2 linked regions of the Variovorax paradoxus genome follow. The protein of the gene in region 1 interacts with the protein of each later gene in a pairwise test. Links are inferred from orthologs where the notes say so. Each region holds a gene or a part of one and is shown in the gene's direction. Other genes may lie near its edges. The genes, in order: L3V85_RS04065 and ftsA.

Region 1 (3,182 bases):
TGGCCGAGCCCATCGCGAATTCGTCGCAGCTCAGCTTGCCGAGCGTGACCGCGCCGGCTTCGGCCAGACGCTTGACCACGGTCGCGTCGAAGGGCGAGCGGTAGCCCGCGAGCATCTTCGAGCCCGCGGTGGTGGCGAAGTCGGTGGTGACGAAGATGTCCTTGTGCGCGATGGGCACGCCGGCCAGCGCCGGGGCGTTGCCGGCGGCGATGAGCGCGTCGGCGGCGCGGGCCTGGGCCAGCGTCGCTTCTTCATTGACGTCGACGAAGGTGCCGAGGGATTCGTGGGCCTTCATGCGGCCGAGGAATACCTGGGAGGCCTCGACGGCCGAAACCTTGCGGTCGGCCAGCGCCTGGGCCAGCGCGACCACGCCCATCTGGTGCAGTTCGGTGTTGCTGCTCATTATTCGATCACCTTGGGCACGAGGAACAGGCCGGCTTCGACGGCCGGGGCGCTCTTCTGGTTGGCTTCGCGGTTATTGGGCTCGCTCGCCACGTCGTCACGCAGGCGCAGCGTGATGTCTTCGATGGCCGCCACGGGGTGGGCCAGCGGCTCGACGCCGGTGGTGTCCACCGAACGCATGCGTTCGACCACGTCGAAAAAGCCGTTGATCTGGCTGAGCATGCGCTCGCTTTCGTCGGGAGCCAGCTGCAGCCTCGCCAGCGAGGCGATGCGCGCGATATCGGAAGCAGAAAGTGCCATAGGGTCGAAACGCTAAAAAAAGCAGGGGGAATCGCACCGCGAAGCCGGTGCTAATACGGGAATCAGAGGGGATTCGGTTATTATCCCGCCTTTGCCGCAACCCCCGCGAACGCGCCGGCTTTTGCGCCAAAAACGATCAATTCACCCCGTCAAACGACCCAAAAAATAGAGCGACGACCTGCCGATGCGCAGGCCGTGCTCAGAGGATTCCGCACATGTTTGGAGCTTTCCGTCGGTACTTTTCCACCGACCTTGCGATCGACCTCGGCACCGCCAACACCCTGATCTTCGCCCGCAACAAGGGCATCGTGCTGGACGAACCGTCCGTCGTGGCAATCCGCCATGAAGGCGGCCCCCACGGCAAGAAGGTGATCCAGGCTGTCGGCCGCGAAGCCAAGGCCATGCTGGGCAAGGTGCCCGGCAACATCGAGGCGATCCGCCCGATGAAGGACGGCGTCATTGCCGACTTCGTGATCACCGAGCAGATGATCAAGCAGTTCATCAAGATGGTGCACCCGCGCACGCTGCTCACGCCGAGCCCGCGCATCATCATCTGCGTGCCCTGCGGCTCGACCCAGGTCGAGCGCCGCGCCATCAAGGACGCGGCCGAGGCGGCAGGCGCCACCTCCGTCTACCTCATCGAGGAACCCATGGCCGCGGCCATCGGCGCCGGCCTGCCCGTCAGCGAAGCCTCGGGCTCGATGGTGGTGGACATCGGCGGCGGCACCACCGAAGTGGGCGTCATCTCGCTGGGCGGCATGGTCTACAAGGGCTCCGTGCGCGTGGGCGGCGACCGCTTCGACGAAGCCATCATCAACTACATCCGCCGCAACTACGGCATGCTGATCGGCGAGCCGACGGCCGAAGTCATCAAGAAGAACATCGGCTCGGCCTTCCCGGGCTCCGAAGTCAAGGAAATGGAAGTCAAGGGCCGCAACCTTTCCGAAGGCGTGCCGCGCAGCTTCACCATCAGCAGCAACGAAGTGCTGGAAGCCCTGACCGATCCGCTGAACAACATCGTCTCGGCCGTGAAGAACGCGCTCGAACAGACGCCGCCCGAACTGGGCGCCGACATCGCCGAGCGCGGCATGATGCTGACTGGCGGCGGCGCGCTGCTGCGCGACCTCGACCGCCTGCTGGCCGAGGAAACCGGCCTGCCGGTGCTGGTGGCCGAAGACCCGCTGACCTGCGTGGTGCGCGGCTGCGGCATTGCGCTGGAGCGCATGGACCGCCTGGGCAGCATTTTCACGAGCGAGTAAGCAGGCAGCTGCATCATCGGCCGGCCTCTGCTTGCGCAGGCCGGCTTTTTGTTATTTGATTCCGCACCACCGCCGGGTCTGAATTCATGCCTCTGGGCACGCTCGATCGCACAGCGCCACCCCTGTTCAACCAGGGGCAGTCGGCGCTCAGCAAGCTGATCTTCTTCGGCGCGCTCTCCCTGTTCCTCATGGTGGCCGACGCGCGTTTCCACATCGTGCAGCCCATCCGCGCGGGCATCGGCGCGGTGCTGTATCCGGTGCAATGGGTGGCGCTGAAGCCGGTTCAGGCCGTGCTCGGCGGCGGACGCTACTTCGAAGACCTGCAGGTCGCCCAGCGCAACGAGGAAGATGCTCGCAAGGCACTGATGATGCAGGCCGAGCGCGCGGCCCAGGCCGACACCTTGGCGCAGGACAACGCCCGCCTGCGCGAACTGCTCGAGCTGCGCCAGGCCACGACCACGCCGGGCCGCGCGGCCGAGGTGCTGTACGACGCGGCCGACCCCTACACCCGAAAGATCGTGATCGACCAGGGCATGACCCAGGGCGTGGTGGCCGGCTCGCCGGTGATCGACGCGCGCGGCGTGCTGGGCCAGGTCACGCAGGTGCTGCCCTTCACGAGCGAGGTCACGCTGGTGATCGACCGCGACCTGGCCATTCCCGTGCAGAACACCCGCACCGGCGTGCGCAGCGTGGCCTTCGGCGACGCCTCGGCCCACGGCGGCGGCCTGGAGCTGCGCTTCATGGCCGCCAATGCCGACCTGCAGGAAGGCGACCTGCTCTCCACCAGCGGCGTCGACGGCATCTACCCCACCGGCCTGCCGGTGGCGAAGATCGAACGCATCGAGCGCCGCGCCGATTCCGCCTTCGCCCGCATCTACTGCGTGCCGCTGGCCCATGTGACGGCCGCGCGCTACGTGCTGGTGCTCGAACCCACGGGCGCGCCGACCGCGCCGCCGCCAGCCCCGCCCGCCACCACCCAGCGCAAGCGGCCGGAAGGCAAGCCCGGCGCGGGCAAGAACGAAAAGAAGCCGGGAGAACGTCGATGATCAAGCGTCCCGGCCAGCAGCAGCTCCTGCTGCCCGTCAGCCCCTTCTTCATGTGGGCCAGCCTCGTGGCGGCGCTGCTCGTCAACATGGTGCCGATCGGCCGGGCCGTCTGGATGCCCGACCTGCTGGCGCTGGTGATCGTGTTCTGGGGCGTGCACCAGCCTTCGCGCGTGGG
Region 2 (3,131 bases), 730 kb from region 1 along the record:
TCCGCGCCAGCGACCGCAAGCCCTTCCTGCTCGAGATGAACACTTCGCCCGGCATGACCAGCCACTCGCTGGTGCCGATGTCGGCACGCGCCGCGGGCATCGCCTACGAAGAACTCTGCGTGCGGGTGCTGGCCTCGGCCACGCTCGACGCCACGGGAGGCTCGTTATAGCCATGGCCGACAGCATCCCCGCGCCCTTCGACGTCAAGCTCATGAACATCGTCGCGAACATTGCCTTCGCGATGGTGGCGCTCATGCTGCTTGCGGCGGGCGCATGGTGGGTGCTGCGCCAGCCTTTCTTCCCGATCGTCGGCATCAAGGTGGACGGCGAGGTCACGCACAACAACGCGGTCACGCTGCGCGCCAACGTGGCGCCGCAGCTCAAGGGCAACTTCTTCACCATCGACCTGCTGCGCGCGCGCACCGCCTTCGAGTCGGTGCCGTGGGTGCGCAGCGCGGTGGTGCGGCGCGAGTTCCCGAACAAGCTGCGCGTGACGCTGACCGAGCAGGTGCCGGTGGCCATCTGGGGCGACGAGGCGGGCTCGAAGCTGATCAACGGCTTCGGCGACGTGTTCGAGGCCAACGTGGCCGAGGTGGACGACAACCTGCCGCGCCTGGACGGCCCGATCGAGCAGGCCGGCCAGGTGCTGGGCATGTACCGCGTGCTGCAGCCGCAGTTCCAGCCCTACGACTTCAGCATCGACGAGCTCACGCTGTCGAGCCGGGGCAGCTGGAAGGTGGTGCTGGACACCGGCGCCGAGATCGAGCTGGGCCGCGGCCAGGGCGAGGAAGTGACGGCTCGCCTGCAGCGCTTCCTGAAGACCGTGACCCAGGTCGCGGGCCAGTACCACCGCACGGTGGCTGATGTCGAAGGCGCCGATCTGCGCCACAACGACGCGTATGCATTGCGGCTGCGCGGCGTCACCACGGTCTCGCCAGAGGCCCCAAGAAGAATCAAGTAGCGAATACCGAGGAATCGAGGACATATCAATGCCCAAAGAATACAAAGACCTGGTCGTAGGACTCGACATCGGCACCGCCAAAGTGATGGTGGTGGTGGCCGAAGTGCTGCCCGGCGGCGAGCTCAAGCTGGCCGGGCTCGGCATCGCGCCGAGCAACGGGCTCAAGCGCGGCGTGGTGGTGAACATCGACGCCACGGTGCAGAGCATCCAGCAGGCGCTGAAAGAAGCCGAGCTGATGGCCGACTGCAAGATCAGCCGCGTCTACACCGGCATCACCGGCAGCCACATCCGCGGCATCAATTCGAGCGGCATGGTGGCGGTGAAGGACAAGGAAGTCACGCCCGCCGACGTGGCCCGCGTGGTGGAGACGGCGCGCGCCATCAACATCTCCAGCGACCAGCGCCTGCTGCTGGTGGAGCCCCAGGAGTTCGTGATCGACGGCCAGGACGTGAAGGAGCCGATCGGCATGAGCGGCATGCGCCTGGAAGCCAAGGTGCACATCGTGACCGGCGCGCAGAGCGCGGCCGAGAACATCATCAAGTGCGTGCGCCGCTGCGGCCTCGAAGTGGACCAGCTCATGCTGAACCCGCTGGCCTCCAGCCAGGCGGTGCTGACCGAGGACGAGCGCGAGCTGGGCGTGGTGCTGGTCGACATCGGCGCGGGCACCACCGACGTGGCCATCTTCACCAACGGCGCGATCCGCCACACGGCCGTGATTCCGATCGCGGGCGACCTCATCACGAGCGACATCGCGATGGCGCTGCGCACGCCGACCAAGGACGCGGAAGACATCAAGGTCGAGAACGGTTTCGCCAAGCAGCTGCTGGCCGACCCCGAGACGCAGGTCGAGGTGCCGGGCCTGGGCGACCGCGGCCCGCGCATGCTGAGCAAGCAGGCGCTGGCCGGCGTGATCGAGCCGCGCATCGAGGAAATCTTCTCGCTCGTGCAGCAGGTGGTGCGCGAGTCGGGCTATGAAGAAGTGCTGTCGTCGGGCGTGGTGCTCACGGGCGGCAGCGCGGTGATGCCCGGCATGGTCGAACTCGGCGAAGACATCTTCCTGAAGCCGGTGCGACGCGGCATTCCGAAGTACTCCAGCGCGTTGTCCGACATGGTTGCACAGCCTCGCGCCGCTACAGTCATGGGCCTTCTCGAAGAGGCACGCTTCGCGCGCATGCGCGGCTTCAAGGTCGCGCAGAAGAATGGATCGGTAAAAACCGCATTCGGACGCTTCAAGGACTTCATAGTGGGGAATTTCTGACGATGATCAAGTCTCCACTCTGGCTCGCGCGCGGCAGCCCTCCCTTGCACTTCAACGAGCGATGGCGACGCACAGGTCCACCGCCATGACGAGCGCATCGTTGTTCTCGTCGCGGCACAAGAAATATTCATAGACACATAACGGCAACTGCAAGATTCAAGGAGTTAAAAATGACCATCGAAATGATCGAAGTCGAAGAGTTCAATCAGGGCACGCAGATCAAGGTGATCGGTGTCGGCGGTGGCGGCGGCAATGCGGTCGCCCACATGATGGAGCGTGGCGTGCAGGGCGTTCAGTTCGTCTGCGCGAACACCGACGCACAGGCGCTGCAGCGCAGCACCGCGCACAAGATCATCCAGCTCGGCACCAGCGGCCTGGGCGCCGGCAGCAAGCCCGAGAAGGGCCGTGACGCGGCCGAAGCGGCGGTGGACGACATCCGCGCCGCCATCGACGGCGCGCACATGCTGTTCATCACCGCCGGCATGGGCGGCGGCACCGGCACCGGCGCGGCACCCGTGATCGCGCGCGTCGCGAAGGAAATGGGCATCCTGACCGTGGGCGTGGTGACCAAGCCCTTCGACTGGGAAGGCGGCCGCCGCATGACCAACGCCGACGCCGGCCTGACCGAACTCGAAGCCAACGTCGACTCGCTGATCGTGGTGCTCAACGAGAAGCTGCTCGACGTGCTGGGCGAAGACGTCACGCAGGACGAAGCCTTCGCGCAAGCCAACGACGTGCTGAAGAACGCCGTGGGCGGCATCTCGGAAATCATCAACGAGTACGGCGGCGTGAACGTCGACTTCGAAGACGTGCGCACCGTGATGGGCGAACCCGGCAAGGCCATGATGGGCACCGCTGCCGCCGCTGGCCCCGACCGCGCGCGCATCGCCGCCGAACAGGCCGTGGCCTGCC

Evidence for each region.
Region 2: the proteins of L3V85_RS04065 (region 1) and ftsA interact in binary tests that used the Escherichia coli proteins (3 or more experiments, as listed by UniProt). The link is inferred for Variovorax paradoxus from one-to-one orthologs.

The regions. Positions count from the first base shown.
Region 1 is NZ_CP091716.1:812,918-816,099, forward strand. Bases 75-2,939 are described here. They hold L3V85_RS04065 (rod shape-determining protein), read left to right. Parts: upstream 75-917; coding sequence 918-1,961; downstream 1,962-2,939. Other genes in these bases: gatA (Asp-tRNA(Asn)/Glu-tRNA(Gln) amidotransferase subunit GatA), read right to left, coding at 75-403; gatC (Asp-tRNA(Asn)/Glu-tRNA(Gln) amidotransferase subunit GatC), read right to left, coding at 403-702; mreC (rod shape-determining protein MreC), read left to right, coding at 2,048-2,939. Outside these bases: more of gatA, read right to left, coding at 1-74; more of mreC, read left to right, coding at 2,940-3,007; rod shape-determining protein MreD, read left to right, coding at 3,004-3,182. UniProt on the Escherichia coli protein: Forms membrane-associated dynamic filaments that are essential for cell shape determination. Acts by regulating cell wall synthesis and cell elongation, and thus cell shape.
Region 2 is NZ_CP091716.1:1,546,631-1,549,761, forward strand. What follows is about bases 291-3,104. They hold ftsA (cell division protein FtsA), read left to right. Parts: upstream 291-989; coding sequence 990-2,219; downstream 2,220-3,104. Other genes in these bases: L3V85_RS07320 (cell division protein FtsQ/DivIB), read left to right, coding at 291-961; ftsZ (cell division protein FtsZ), read left to right, coding at 2,390-3,104. Also shown: L3V85_RS07315 (D-alanine--D-alanine ligase), read left to right, coding at 1-170; more of L3V85_RS07320, read left to right, coding at 173-290; more of ftsZ, read left to right, coding at 3,105-3,131. UniProt on the Escherichia coli protein: Essential cell division protein that assists in the assembly of the Z ring. May serve as the principal membrane anchor for the Z ring.